2 regions of the Pseudomonas sp. NLJ1 genome follow, and region 1 is predicted to be linked to the other one. Evidence: riboswitches for the same ligand, from Rfam matches in the RefSeq annotation. Region 1 holds a riboswitch; the other holds the start of a gene.
What was found. A riboswitch is a leader RNA that binds a small molecule or an ion and turns the genes downstream of it on or off. The one in region 1 is predicted to bind thiamine pyrophosphate.

Region 1 (7,770 bases):
GGCGGTCAGCGTGGCGTCCAGGTGAATGTGCGGTTCGATAAACGGCGCTACCACCAGGTTCTGCCCCGCGTCCAGATCATCGGCAGCGCGCACTGCCACCCCTTCTGCCTGGGGCAGAACGGCGGCGATGCGTTCGCCGCTGAGCTCGATGCGGAACAGGCCAGGCTTGCCGCGCAGGCGTGCGTTGATGATGTTCATGATGCGTCTCCCTGGGCTTTGCGAGTGGCCCTACCAGCATAGTGGCCCAAGCCTTGTGGTATTTGCTACCGGCCCTATCGCCGGCAAGCCAGCTCCCACGTTTTGCGCAGGCCTCAGGGCTGTGGTTTACCTGTGGGAGCGGCTTTAGCCGCGAAGAGTCCAACGCGGTGCATGGCACCGGCTGCGCCGGTGTTCGCGGCTAAAGCCGCTCCCACAGGGTCCCTGCTAATTCAATGAGTTATGTGCAGTTCTATGAGAGCTGGCTTGCCGGCGATAGGGCCGATGCAGGGCAGCAAATCAGGCTCCGTCCAACCCCATCTGCCAGAAATCCGCCTCCAGGCTGGACGCCTGGCCGAAAATCCCCACCAGCTCGGCGAACCGCTGCTCGGTCATGCTTCGTGCCGCCAGTTCATCCAGGTGCTTGCGCGCCGCCGCTGCAACACCTTGGTAGCCCTCCCCGGCATATTCGCCGATCCATTCGCGGTACGGGTGATTGCTCAAATCGCCGATGCGCTCGGCCAGGGTTCGGCCGATCTCGGCATAGCCGATCACGCACGGCGCCAACGCCACATGCAACTCCAGCAGGTCACCCGCTGCACCGCAGTCCAGCACATAGCGGGTATAGGCAACCGTGGCCTGGTGTTCAGGCGCGGCCTCGATATCGGCCTGGGTCAGGCCCCAGCGTGCACACAGCCGCAAGTGCAGCTCGGTTTCATCCAGAATCGCCGCCAGCCCGGCCTGTGCGGCGCGGATGTCGGCCGGGCGACGGCTCTTGTAGGCGGCCAGCGCCCAGGCGCGGGCGAACTGGATGAGGAACAGGTAATCCTGTACCAGATAGGTACGGAAGGCGGCTTCGCTCAGCGTACCCTCGCCCATCTGGCGCACGAATTCGTGGTCGACGTAGCTGTTCCATTGCCGCGTGGCGGCAGCCTTGAGGCGGTCGAAGATATCCATGCTCATTTGTCCTCCGGGTAGACGGCATCGAAGAAGGCAAGCTCCAGTGCCACGGTGCGCTGGTAGAAGTCCCCCGCCAGCGCGGCATCCTGTGGGCCGACGCGGTCGAGTTCGGCTTGCAGGAAGGCAACGAAGTCCTGGAATGCCGGGTTGTCGTGCAGGGTGATCCATTCGGCGTGGACGAAGTTGTCCGGCGTCGGTTTTGGCGCCTTCAGCGCCCAGTCCAGATACAGGCCTTCGGCGACGTTGAGCACCGCCAGCGCTGCTGCATAGGACCGGGTGGCCGCCGCTTCGCGCATGATCGCCTTGAAACCGGCGGTCGGCACGGTGTCAGCCGGCTCGCTGCGTTGTGCAGTACTGACCCCAAGGGCCTCGAAGGCGCGCAGGAAGTAGGTGTTCTCGTCACTGCAGATCATCCCGGCAAAACGACCGAAGCGCAGGCGCGCCTCGAAGGTGTCGGCGGTGGCGATGGCTGCGCCCAGCAGGGTCAGGAAGCTGTCGAGGAAGCGGTGGTCCTGCACCAGGTAGTCAACCATGATCGGGTCCGGCAGGCTGCCGTCGCACAATTGGGTGACGAAGCGATGGCCAACGGCCGCCGACCAGGTCGGCTCGCTGCGGCGGCGCAGGGACTGGCTGAAACGTTCGGTCATGTTGCTGTCCTTGATGGGGGTGACAGCGAGACCGCGGTATTTGGCATGAACGGGCCTCGCAGTGAGGCCGGCAAAAAGGCAGGTTTCAAGTCCCATCCCTTCGCCGGCATGATCCGGATCAGGTTCGAAGGGTCACCGCGCTGCAGCATTTAGCGGTTTCTCAGCCCGTTGCCAGGCTCCCCTTGGTGGCGCTCAGGTATACCCCAGGGCGCCGCTGCTGTCACCACCCAATCTGTGGGCAATGGGGGACCCACTAGTGGGGACCTTCACCCGTTTTTGACGCTACGGTATTTAGCGCACATCAGGCGCCACAAGGATTTGTTTAGAAACACATTCCTCGTGTTTGGGTTGGCATACCCATTGCTCCAGCCCCAGAAACGGGCAAAAAGCCATTGATGGCCGCAAGCCATGCTGTCGCGAACGAGGCAAAAGGCAATGAAAACACCCGCCGTGATCCACCCTGCCAGGCACGCATTCCAGCTTTCCACCCTCACCACGTTGATGCTCGGCCTTGGGCTGGTCACGGCTACGGCAGCTCCACTTGACGACAACAGCATGCCACCGCCAACCGACCCGTCGGCCTACACCAACCAGCCGGCTGACCCGACCCAGGCCTTGCTGGACCTGTACAACATGCCAGAGGCAAATCGAGGCTCACTCGAACTGACTGATGGAGTGTACGGCGACCGCGACACGGTACGCGCAAACAACGTGCTGCCGCCGGCTCTGCAAACCGGGGAAAAATACCCCACCAACGGCAAACCGAGCCCGCTGTACGGGGCGCTGCCATTTACCCAGCAGTTACTGCTGTTCGAGGAGTTCGGCACGGAAAGACTCGACCCCACGCTGCCGCCGCCCGCTCTGACCTTCCCGGTGCCCACCTTGGGCGCGGCACCGGCGCAGGACCCTAACGTGGTGGCCCGCAGCGGCCCCAGCGGTACAGCCCTTGAAGCGTTCCTCAAACAGCCGGGCCTGTACCCGTTCCCGACCCAGTATTCCAACGTGCTCGACCGCAACCCCTGGAAAGCGCAGATCGAGATGTTCCTCAACCGCCAGCCGGTCGGTTCGCCTGCGGAAGGCCGGCCGCCAGGAAAAGGCTGGTCGCACCAGCGCTGGAACGAGTTCTATCCGCAGGCAGGGTTCAAGACTGCCCAGGCCGGTGCGCGCATCAATCTCGGCCTGCGTGACCGCAAGCAACTGCACAACTATGCGGTTGGCGAGTTTGCCCCGGGCGGCCTGTACTACCAGACCTCAGATATCCCGAACACGCTGGGCACCACCAAGGGCATCGACACCCGCTTCCACCCGAAAATGCCACTGCAAAACCACAAATCGCTATGGACCTTCGACGGGACCTTCCCACCCAAACTGCTGATGGCGCGCTATGGCCAACCGATCCTCATGCGCCATTACAACGCGCTGCCGATCGACCCCTCGGCCAACGCCGGGTTTGGCCTGCATACCCTTTCGACCCATGAGCACAACGGCCACTCCCCTGCCGAAAGCGATGGCTATGCAAACGCCTACTTCTTCCCGGGGCAGTACTACGATTACCGCTGGCCATTGCAACTGGCCGGCTATGACACCATCAATACCCGTGCCGAAGACCCACGTGCCGCGTTCCCTTGCTCGGCGGGCGAAACCTTGTTCGTCAATGATGCCAACCCCGGCCTGAAAACCTGCCAGAACGGCAGTATCAAGATCCGTGGAGACTGGCGCGAAACCATGAGCACCCACTGGTTCCACGACCACATGATGGATTTCACGGCGCAGAACGTCTACAAAGGCAACGCCGTGATGATGAACTACTACAGCGCCCTGGACCGTGGCAACGAGGCGCTGCAGGATGGCGTCAATCTGCGCTTCCCCAGCGGTTCGGGCATGCCGTGGGGCAACCGCGACTACGACGTCAACCTGGTGATCGCCGACAAGGCCTGGGATGCCAACGGCCAGCTGTGGTTCAACCCATTCAACACCGATGGCTTCCTCGGCGACCAGATCCTGGTCAACTGGCAGTACCGGCCCGTGCTCAAGGTACGCGCGCGCAGTTACCGGTTCCGTATTCTCAATGGCTCGGTGTCGCGCTACCTGAAGCTTGCCGTAGTGCGGGAAATTGCCGGCAACAGCGGCGAATTCAAAGGCCCGACCGGTTCCAACCTGTCGTATGCACGGGTGCCGTTCCACATGATCGCCAACGACGGCAACATCATGGAACACACCGTGCCGTTCGATGGGACGATGGACCTCAACGGTGATGGCAACCTGCAGGACAACAATGGCGTCTTGCCGTTGCAGGGCATCGCCGAGCGCTACGACATCATCATCAACTTCGCCAAGCATGGCATCAAGGTTGGCGACAAGCTGTACCTCGTCAACCTGGAGGAGCATCAGAGCGGCAAAGGCCCGGAAGGTGCCATTGCGCTGGCCGATGTGCTGTCGGAAAAATACAAGGCCGTGATCAAGCAGACCAGCAACGGGCCGGAGTGGGACAACGGCGACCCGGCGATCGGCAAATTCCTGCAGTTTGTGGTTCAACCCTACAGCGGCCAGGACCTGAGCATGGACCCGGTGGCCTATGAACCGGCCAAACCGGGCAAGGCCGAAGGCCTGAGAATGCTGCCGCTGCCAATTGACCGGAACTCGGCCACCGACCAGGCCAAGCTCAAGGATGCCCGCCATCGCGAGTTCATCTTCGGTCGCTCGGACGGTACCGACACCCAGCCCTGGACCATCAAGACCGACGGCGGCTTTGGCTACAGCATGGACCCACGGCGCATCAGCGCTGCGCCACAACTGGCCCAGCAGTCCACCGACGGCGGTTTCAGCGGCGACGGCACCCTGGAAGTATGGAAGATCATCAACGGTGGCAATGGCTGGAGCCACCCGGTGCATGTGCACTTCGAAGAAGGCGTGGTTCTCAGCCGCGATGGCAAGGCCCCGCCAGAATGGGAAAAGTGGGCGCGCAAGGACGTGTATCGCATCGGGCCGGATATCGACTCTTCGGAAGAAGTGGAAGTGGCGATCCGCTTCCGCGAGTTTGCCGGGACCTACATGGAACACTGCCACAACACCCAGCATGAAGACTCGTCGATGCTGCTGCGCTGGGACCTGGAGCACCCAGGCCAGTTCCAGGTTATGCCGACCCCGCTGCCAGGCTGGGATGGCGTGGAGTACGTGGCTTCGGTTGGCCTGCCGACCTTCCGCACCAACGACCACGATGACGACGACCCGGCCAACAAACCGCCGGTCGCAGCCAACGACACCGCAGCTACCACGGCCGGAAAGCAGATCACCTTGAACGTGCTGGCCAACGACACCGATCCCGAGAACAACCTGCCGTTGACCGTCGTCGGCCTCAGCCAGCCGGGCTCCGGCCAGGGCGCCACCAGTACCGACGGCACCACGGTCACCTACGTCCCGCCGGCCTCGGTAACCACAGCGTTCACCGCCAGCTTCAACTACTCGGCTCGTGATGCCAAGGGCGCTGAATCGGTTGCCCCGGCCACGGTCAGCATTGCGGTGAGCCCGGCAGTGGCGCTCGACCAGATCCAGGTCACCAGTGCCACGGTGCAGGTGCGCAGCGGCAACCGCTTCACCTGGGACATTTCGGGCACCACCACGGTGGCCACCGGCAACAGCATTACCGTGACTGCGGCAACCACCAGCGGCCCGCTGCTGCTGGGTACGGCGACGCTCAGTGCTACGACCAGCGGTGCCCGTTGGCGGTTGTCGACCACCACCACCGGCAGCGGCCCGGCCACACCGGCGACCGTGACCGTGAAATCGGCGCTGGGGCAGAGCGTGACGGCGCCTGTCAGCATCAGGTAACCGAAAAGCGGGGGCCGCTGTGCGGCCCCCAACCCCGTTATCGACGAGGACCGCTTCATGTCCGGTTCATGGCGCTTCCTGCTGGTGCTCTCGCTGTTCGCCGCCAGCATCCCGTTCTGGCCGTTGCAACCGCAGCACCCCGTGGCCGAGGAAGCTGCAACCCCCTGGGGGGCCGATTACTTCCCCAACATCCCCCTGCTCACCCAGGACGGTGAAAAGGTGCATTTCTTCGACGACCTGATCAAGGACAAAGTGGTTGCCATCAACTTCATCTTCACCGGCTGTTCCGACTCCTGCCCGGTGGAAACCGCCCGCCTGCGCCAGGTGCAGAAAATCCTCGGTGACCGGGTCGGCAAGGATATCTTCCTCTATTCCATCAGCATCGACCCCTACAACGACACCCCCGCCACCCTCAAGCGCTACGCCGAAAAGTTCGGTATCGGCCCCGGCTGGACGCTGCTCACCGGCGAGCCGGCCGATATCGAACAATTGCGCCGCAGCCTGGGCCTGTACATCGATGGACTGGAAAACGGCCGCTCCAAGGACCACAACCTGAGCCTGATCATCGGCAACCAGGCCACCGGCCGCTGGATGAAAGCATCGCCCTTCGAAAACCCGTACATCCTCGCCGACCGCCTGGGCAACAGCCTGCACAACTGGAAACAGGCCAGCGCCATGGCCAATGACTACGCTCAGGCTCCCAAGGTGCGCACCCCCAGCAGTGGCGAGCAGCTGTTCCGTACCCGCTGCTCGTCCTGCCACACCCTGGGCAACGCCGAGCCAGGGCAAGCCGGCATCGGTCCCGACCTGCTGGGCGTGACCCGCCAGCGTGATGCCAACTGGCTGACCCGCTGGCTGAAGGAGCCCGACCAGATGCTGGCACAGAAAGACCCGCTGGCCATGCTGCTGTACGAACAGTACAACCGCGTGGCCATGCCCAACATGCGCCTGGGCGATACCGAAGTCAGCGCGCTGATGAACTACATGGAGGAAGAAACCGCACGCCTGCAGACACCCCTGGCAGATAAGGGAAATCCTTAAAGGCAATTAGCCATCAGTCATTAGGCTGTCATCTTACTGTCGTATTTTTCGACCCATCACCCAGGGTCGGGAACTATCAGCAGTGATTCGCCGTTCGCTTTCATCCGCCAGCCTTCTGCGGCTGCTGATTTTGATGCTCTGTGCAGCCACCCTAGCCTTTCTCTGGGGGCTGCACGTTTCGCAGAAGGCCGCCGCCCGCCAGGATGCGCTGTCGGCCAAGGCCGCCGAGCACCTGAACCTGGCCAGTATCGTCGGCGAAAGCCTGCGCCAGCTGGTAGATCGCGCCCAGGCCGTGGGCCGGGTTACCCAGGACGACATGAAGGTGCTGCGCAAGGGCAGTGTCAGCCTGGCGCGGATGCTTGCCGAAGACCCGGTATTCAAGCGCATGAGCCTGTACGACCGGCAAGGCCGGCTGTTGTCGGCCAGCCACGCCGACGAAGCGGCCGAACTGCCCGAAGACTGGTTGCGCCAGCTGCAGCGGCACGTTGCCCGCTACGGTTTCAAGCCGCTTCTACCCAGCGTGCAGGCGCCCGGCCAGCCAGCCACCCTGCCCAACTGGCGGCTACCCTTCCTGCTGCCGCTGACCAATCTGCCCGGTCGCGAAATCGACAATATCCTGGTGGTGCAGCTGGACATCGGCTACCTGGCGGTGCTGCTACAGCACATCGACCTGGGCAGCAGCGGGCTGGTGCGCCTGTTGCAGGATGACGGCCTGGAGCGGTTGCGCATCGATAGCAGCGGTGTGGTGGTGGCCGGTGACGCACTGCTGCCCAAGCTACCGGAAAGCGGCAGTGAAACAGGCATGCTGACCCAATACGCAGCCGGCGACCCGTACCAGAGCCTGTACCGGCGCCTGCCCGAGCGGGGTTTCAGCGTGGTGGTCAGCCAACGTCAGGACGAAATACTCGCGCCCTCCGCGCTGGCCTATTCCCGGCAGTTCTGGCTGAACCTGAGCATGACCCTGATGATCCTCGCCAGCCTGCTGTGGACCTTGCGCCTGTTGCACAAGCGCCAGGAGGCCTTCTGCGCGCTGGAACAGGCCCAGCAGGTCAACCAGCAGTTGATCGGCCGGCTTGAGGACGAACACCGGCGCAGCAGC
Region 2 (7,770 bases), 2.3 Mb from region 1:
TCGAGCACCAGCACGCCGAGCATCTGGTCGCCCTGGGTCATGCCGATGCGGCGCGAGCTCTGGGTGGTGCGCATGTCTGGCAACAGGCGCATCAGCCGGGCGTAGTTGGCCTCGCAGGCTGCCTGCAGCCCGACCAGGTCGACCCGATAACGCTCGCGCAGCAGGTTCACTTCCACATACCTCTTACTTCGTCACGATTCAGCGCCAGCCATTGCAGGCCGATGATGGTCGCCGCGTTGCAGATACGCCCGTCGCGTACAGCCTGCAAGGCATTCTCGAACGACCACACGCGCACACGAATGTCCTCGCCCTCTTCTTCCAGGCCATGCAGGCCGCCCGCCCCTTCGCTGCTGCAACGGCCGAGGAACAGGTGAACGTATTCGTCACTACCGCCGGGCGACGGGAAGTAACGGGTCATCGGCCACAGGGCGGTGAAGGCCAGGCCGGCTTCTTCTTCGGCTTCGCGGTGGGCGACTTCCTCGGGTTGCTCATCCTTGTCGATCAGCCCGGCCACCATTTCGATCAGCCAAGGGTTGTCGACCTTGCCCAGCGCCCCCACACGGAACTGCTCGATCAGCACCACTTCATCGCGTTGCGGGTCGTAGGGCAGCACGCACACCGCATCATGGCGCACGAACAACTCGCGGCTGATCTCACGGCCCATGCCCCCGGCGAACAGCTCGTGGCGCAGGTGCACCTTGTCGAGCTTGTAGAAGCCCTGGAAGCAATTGGCCCGCTTGACGATCTCGACCGCCTTGGGCACCGAATTCAACGTGTCTGACATGGAAATCCTCGTTGCTACATCAACCACATGCTTACCGCATCGCGCCATCCTACTCTGCACGCCTGCCGGTTTCACCCCTTTCCGGCAACCGTTCGCCCACTCGGGACAGCGCGCCTTCTCTCTGTTAGCTTAGTGGCGAACTGAAGGCCGCGCAGACGGTCAAAGGCCGACTTTTCCCTGTTCTGCAAGGATCCTCATGACACTTGTCAAACTGACTTCCGTGGCTGTGCTGGCCCTGGCCCTGGGGGCCTGCCAAAGCCTGTTCACGCCTAACTACCGGGCGCCGCTCGAGGTCAAGCGCGATGCCTGGGAGCATGTCAAACCCGGCTGCAGCGAAAGCGACTGCCCGCTGGTGAACATCGACATGATCCACTTCCCGGCCTTGCCCAAGCTCGATGGCATTGTCGAGAAACGCCTGCTGCAACTGACCGAAGACAACCAGCGCGGTAACGCACCCGCCACCCTGCAAGCCTACGAGCAGCAGTACCTGGCCAGTGCCGACAAGCGCAACAGCAGCTATCTGCAAGCCAAGGTACGTGAGCAGCATGACGGGCTGGTGATCATCGAACTGTCCAGCTACCTGGACAGCGGCGGCGCCCACGGCATGCCCGGGCGCGGTTTCATCAACTATTCGCGCAAGCTGGACAAGGTGCTGACCCTGCAGGACATGCTGGTGCCCGGCCAGGAAGACACCTTCTGGAAAACCGTCGAAGAATCGCACCGCGCCTGGCTGATCAGCGTGGGCATGGACAAGGATGCCGAGTTCATCAAGACCTGGCCGTTCAAACGGTCGCCGCACGTCGCCCTGACGTACGGCGCGGTGGTGGTCAAGTACGAGGTCTATACCATCGCGCCCTATTCCATGGGCCACGTGGAATTGAAGATCCCCTACCCGCGCCTGAATGGCGTGCTCAAGCCCGAACTGTTTCCCGGCCGCGGCTGAAGCTCAGCAGCCCGTGCAGTAGCCCTGCCAGCAGCAATGCCGGCAGGGTCGCCCCCACATCGGGCGCTTGCGCGGCGATCACATGGTACGCCGTAACGCCCACCCCCCAGGCCAGCAATGCCTGCCAGTGCAAGCCATGTACCTGTGCCGGCAGGCGGCGGCGACGGATCACGTAGTGGTCCATCAAGACCACACCGAACAGCGGTGCAAACACCGAACCGATCAGCAGCAGGAAGTTCTCGTACTGTGCCAGCGGCGCCAGCAGGGCGATCAGCGTGCACAGCACGCCAATGGCCAGCGCCAGGTGTTCGACCTTCAGGCGCACCAGCACGCCGGTGGAAACGGCCGCCGAGTGAATGTCGGCAAATGCCTTTTCCGACTCGTCGAGTAGAATCAGCAGCAGTGGAATGCCCATGCCAGCGCCCGCCAGGGCCAGCAGCAGGGCGTTGGCTTCGCCACTGCCGGCGAAGGCCAAGGTGTAGCCCACGCCCAGGCTCATCAGCCAGGTGTTGCCGATAAAGTAGCCCAGTACCGTACCGCCGAATACATGTTTGCCGTTACGGGCAAAACGCGAGTAGTCGGCGATCAGCGGCAACCAGGACAGCGGCATGGCAATGGCAATATCGAAGCCAACGGCCAGCGACATCGAACCGTCGCCGGCGCGGTTCCACAGTGCCGCCAGGTCGGCCTTGGCGAACAGGTTCCAGGTCAGCCACAGGCAAGCACCCAGCAGCAGCCAGATGCCCCAGGTGCGCAGCACCTTGCGCACGAACGCCAGCGGCCCACCGACCGCGAGCAAGGTGGCCAGGGCGCCGAAGCACAGCGTCCAGAGCACAGGGCTGTTCCAGGCACTGGTTTCGCCGAACGCCCGCGCGCCCAGCAGGCTGGCGGCATCGCGCATGACGATGATCTCGAACGCGCCCCAGCCCACCAGTTGCAGCAGGTTGAGCAGCGCCGGCAAGCGCGCGCCGTGGCCGCCCAGGCTCAGTTTAAGCGTGCCCATGGCCGACAGGCCGGTGTCGCTGCCAATGACACCGGCGGCCCCCAGCAGCAGCACCCCCACACCGGTGCCAAGGGCAATGGCCAGCACTGCGCCTGCAAGGCCCAGGCCGGGGGCCAGCATGGCGCCGACCTGCAGCACCATCAGGCCGATGCCGAGGGAAAACCATAGCGAGAACAGGTCGCGGGCGCCGAAGATGCGCTGAGCGATGGGGACCGGGTGGTCGGGGGAGAATTGGCTGGGGGTGGTCATTGTTGTGATCGCCAAAAGGGTTGAGGTATGTGCTGAACCGACTGGCCTCTTCGCGGGTAAACCCGCTCCCACAGGGACCGCACAATGCTCAAGGCAGTGGGATACCTGTGGGAGCGGGTTTACCCGCGAAGAGGCCAGCCGGTTCAATGCAGATGTAAAGTCAGTTACACCTTGTGGTACAGCTGGCTGCCTTCCTGGCGGAACCGCTCGGCCTGCTCGCGCATGCCTTGCTCGACCGTCACATCCACGGTTTCGATCTTGGCCGCGTACTCACGCACTTCCTGGGTAATCTTCATCGAGCAGAACTTCGGCCCGCACATCGAGCAGAAATGCGCGACCTTGGCCGATTCCTTCGGCAGGGTTTCGTCGTGGTAGGCGCGAGCAGTGTCCGGGTCCAGGCCGAGGTTGAACTGGTCTTCCCAACGGAATTCGAAGCGCGCCTTGGACAAGGCGTTGTCACGAATCTGTGCACCCGGGTGGCCCTTGGCAAGGTCGGCGGCATGCGCGGCGATCTTGTAGGTGATGATGCCGGTCTTCACGTCATCCTTGTTCGGCAGGCCCAGGTGCTCCTTGGGCGTGACATAGCAGAGCATGGCGCAACCGAACCAGCCGATCATCGCTGCACCAATGCCCGAGGTGATGTGGTCGTAGCCAGGGGCGATATCGGTGGTCAGCGGGCCAAGGGTGTAGAACGGCGCCTCGTCGCAGCATTCCAGCTGCTTGTCCATGTTCTCCTTGATCAGCTGCATCGGCACGTGGCCCGGGCCTTCGATCATGCACTGCACATCATGCTTCCAGGCGATCTTGGTCAGCTCGCCGAGGGTTTCCAGTTCACCGAATTGTGCGGCATCGTTGGCGTCGGCAATCGAGCCGGGGCGCAGGCCATCGCCCAGCGAGAAGCTGACGTCGTAGGCCTTCATGATTTCGCAGATTTCGTCGAAGTGGGTGTACAGGAAGTTTTCCTTGTGGTGGGCCAGGCACCACTTGGCCATGATCGAGCCACCACGGCTGACGATACCGGTAACACGCTTGGCGGTCAGTGGCACATAGCGCAGCAGTACGCCGGCGTGGATGGTGAAGTAGTCCACGCCCTGCTCGGCCTGCTCGATCAGGGTGTCGCGGAACAGCTCCCAGGTCAGGTCCTCGGCCACGCCGTTGACCTTTTCCAGCGCCTGGTAGATCGGCACGGTACCAATCGGCACCGGCGAGTTGCGGATGATCCACTCGCGGGTTTCATGAATGTGCTTGCCGGTGGACAGGTCCATGACCGTGTCCGAACCCCAGCGGATGCCCCAGGTCAGCTTGGCCACTTCTTCCTCGATCGAGGAACCCAGGGCGCTGTTGCCGATGTTGCCGTTGATCTTCACCAGGAAGTTGCGGCCGATGATCATCGGCTCCACTTCCGGGTGGTTGATGTTGGCAGGGATGATCGCGCGGCCACGGGCGATTTCCTGGCGCACGAACTCGGGGGTGATTTCTTTCGGGATGTTGGCGCCGAAGCTGTGGCCGGCGTGCTGCTCGTCGAGCAGGCCGGCGGCGCGTGCCTCTTGCAGCTTCATGTTTTCACGGATGGCCACGTACTCCATCTCGGCGGTGATGATGCCCTGGCGGGCGTAGTGCATCTGCGAGACATTTGCGCCAGCCTTGGCACGGCGCGGGTTGCGTACGTGGGCGAAACGCAGCTTGGCCAGTTCGGCATCGTTAAGGCGCTGCTGGCCGAAGTCGGAGCTCAGGCCGGCCAGCCGCTCGGTGTCACCACGCGCCTCGATCCACGCCGAACGCACGTCGGCCAGGCCCTTGCGCACATCGATGACAACGTTAGGGTCGGTGTACGGGCCGGAAGTATCGTAGACCAGCACCGGGGCATTGGACTCGCCACCGAAGTCGGTCGGGGTGTCGTCCAGGCTGATTTCACGCATGGGGACCCGGATGTCCGGGCGCGAGCCTTCGACATACACCTTGCGCGAACGCGGGAACGGTTGCACGGACTGCTGATCGACTTGTGCCGATTCGCTTAGGTTGATCGCTTTTTCTTGTTTGGTCATCACAGGCTCTCCAGACGGCTTCCTAGCAGTGGAATGTCGGGGTGAACCTGAAAGGCGCGGACGCACCCTTCATGGGTGCAGTGCCGGATATGGGGGTGCCTGAAGCTGCATGCAGCTGTGACATTCCCGGACCTGGCACAAGAGGCTCCCCGGGAAGGCGAGCAATCTTGTTCCCTACGCAGGCGCTAACCTGATCAGGTTCAACGGGATCCGCAACTTTGCGATCTCAGCCTTTGCTTCAAGGCACCCCGACAAGAACATGCGCAGTCTAGACTGGAGTGGTCGGTGAAGCCAAGCGGGTAAATGCGCGGATGATGAAAGGCACCCCGAGCGATTGTTGCCGGGTGCGCATGGCACTACACTGGCCCGTCGCTCGATACTCAACAGTTCAGTAATTAAATTTCGTACAAGGATTGCCTCTATGCTGCGCAAACTTTCACTGGCGATAGCCGTGTCTTGTGCGTCCAACGGAGTGGTCTGGGCAGCGGACGTGCCCCAAACAGTCAAGACCGACCTGGTCAGCGTCTACCAGGAAGCGGTCGACAACAACGCTGACCTGGCTGCGGCCCGCGCCGATTACGGCGCACGCCGCGAAGTGGTGCCACAGGCTCGCGCCGGGTTGTTGCCTAACCTGTCGGCCGGTGCCGAGATGCTGAACACCCGCACCAAGCTGGACGAACCCTCGGCCACCAGCAACCGCAGCGGCAATACCTGGAGCGCTACCCTGGCGCAACCTATCTTCCGCGCCGACCGCTGGTTCCAGTTGCAGGCGGCCGAAGCGGTCAACGAACAGGCGGCGCTGGAGCTGTCGGCGACCGAACAGAACCTGATCCTGCAAACCGCGCAGAATTACTTCGCCGTGCTCCGCGCCCAGGACAACCTGGCGGCGACCAAGGCCGAGGAAGCTGCCTTCAAGCGCCAACTGGACCAGTCCAACGAACGCTTCGACGTCGGCCTGTCCGACAAGACCGATGTGCTGCAATCCCAGGCAAGCTACGACACGGCGCGGGCCAACCGGATCATTGCCGAGCGCCAGGTACAGGATGCCTTCGAGGCCCTGGTAACCCTGACCAACCGGGAATACACGTCGATTCAGGGCGTGGTCCACACCCTGCCGGTGCAGGTCCCTACGCCCAACGACGCCAAGGCCTGGGTCGAAACCGCCGGGCGCCAGAACCTCAACCTGCTGGCCACCAACCATGCGGTGGTCGCTGCCGAGGAAACCTTGCGCCAGCGCAAGGCCGGCCATGCGCCGACACTGGACGCAGTGGCCAAGTATCAGAAGGGTGACAACGACAACTTCGGTTTCACCAACCCCGCACCGGCCCCCGTTACGCGCTATGGCGGCGACGTCGAGCAGACCAGCATCGGCCTGCAGTTGAACATCCCGATCTACAGCGGCGGCCTGACCAGCTCGCAGGTGCGCGAGGCCTACCAGCGCCTGAGCCAGAGCGAACAGCAGCGGGAAAGCCTGCGCCGCCAGGTGGTGGAGAACACCCGCAACCTGCACCGCGCGGTGAACACCGATGTGGAACAGGTGCAGGCGCGCAAGCAGTCGATCATTTCCAACCAGAGCGCGCTGGAAGCCACCGAGATCGGTTACCAGGTGGGTACCCGCAATATCGTCGATGTGCTCGACGCCCAGCGTCAGCTGTACACCTCGGTGCGCGACTACAACAACAGCCGCTATGACTACATCCTCGACAACCTGAGTCTGAAGCAGGCGGCCGGCACCTTGAGCCCGCAGGACCTTGAGGACCTCAAGCGGTACCTGAAGCCGGACTACAACCCGGACAAGGACTTCCTGCCGCCGGACCTGGCGGCTGCAGCGGCCAAGAACTTCGAGCGTCGCCCCTGAAAGTACTGGACCAAGGCGAGCGCGGTCGCTGTAGGAGCGGCCTTGTGTCGCGAAAGGGCCACAGAGCGGCCCCAGAGAATCAGCAGTGATGCACAGATTGCTGGGGCCGCTATGCGGCCCTTTCGCGACACAAGGCCGCTCCTACAAGGACCGCACCATTGCTGACTCTGTTTAGAAGTCAGCTGATGAGTTTGCCCAACCCATCGAGCAACCGCTGCAAAGCCCCTTGATTGGCCCGCATCACCGCCCTGCCCGCATCACCCATGCGCTGGGCATCCTGCGGTAACTCGACCAGCCTCCGCACCGCTTCGGCCAGCCCGTCGGCATCGTCCACCTGCTGCAACGCCCCCGCCTCGCGCAGCATCGCGCTGATTTCGAGGAAGTTGAACACATGCGGCCCCATCAGTACCGGCAAGGCCAGCGCTGCGGGCTCCAGCGGGTTGTGCCCGCCGGTTGCCACCAGGCTGCCACCGACAAAGGCGATGTCGGCCAAGGCATAGAGGAACAGCAGTTCGCCCATGGTGTCGCCGACCAATACCTGCGTCTGCCCATCGACCGGCGTGCCGGCAGAGCGGCGCACGGTGGTGAACTGTTCGCTGCACAGCGTATACACCGCAGCGAATCGCTCGGGGTGGCGTGGCACCAGGATCAGCAGGGCATCGCCATGCACCTGCAGCAACTGCCGATGCGCCTGCAGGATCAATGCGTCTTCACCTTCGTGGGTACTGGCGGCGATCCACACCGGACGCTGTGCAGCGTCCCACTGCTCACGCAATGCCCTGGCGCGCGGCAACAGTTGCTCGTCGACCTTCAGGTCGAACTTGATCGAGCCGGTGACCTGCACGCACTCCGGGCGCGCGCCCAGGTTACGGAAGCGCTGGGCCTCGG

Region 2: it holds a riboswitch for thiamine pyrophosphate, as region 1 does, so the genes downstream of both, thiC (phosphomethylpyrimidine synthase ThiC) here and R9B85_RS25045 (TenA family protein) in region 1, are expected to answer to the same signal.

What each region holds. Positions count from the first base shown of each region.
Region 1 covers NZ_CP137735.1:5,556,877-5,564,646, reverse strand. Annotated here, with positions in the region: gene codA (cytosine deaminase) at 1-198, opposite strand, end outside; gene tenA (thiaminase II) at 496-1,158, opposite strand; gene R9B85_RS25045 (TenA family protein) at 1,155-1,802, opposite strand; TPP riboswitch at 1,881-1,995, opposite strand; gene R9B85_RS25040 (Ig-like domain-containing protein) at 2,238-5,630, shown strand; gene R9B85_RS25035 (SCO family protein) at 5,688-6,671, shown strand; gene R9B85_RS25030 (EAL domain-containing protein) at 6,754-7,770, shown strand, end outside.
Region 2 covers NZ_CP137735.1:2,233,058-2,240,827, forward strand. Annotated here, with positions in the region: gene R9B85_RS10045 (DUF1249 domain-containing protein) at 1-176, opposite strand, end outside; gene R9B85_RS10050 (NUDIX domain-containing protein) at 167-784, opposite strand; gene R9B85_RS10055 (RsiV family protein) at 981-1,727, shown strand; gene cytX (putative hydroxymethylpyrimidine transporter CytX) at 1,696-2,979, opposite strand; gene thiC (phosphomethylpyrimidine synthase ThiC) at 3,144-5,024, opposite strand; TPP riboswitch at 5,179-5,285, opposite strand; gene R9B85_RS10070 (TolC family outer membrane protein) at 5,446-6,882, shown strand; gene waaA (lipid IV(A) 3-deoxy-D-manno-octulosonic acid transferase) at 7,061-7,770, opposite strand, start outside.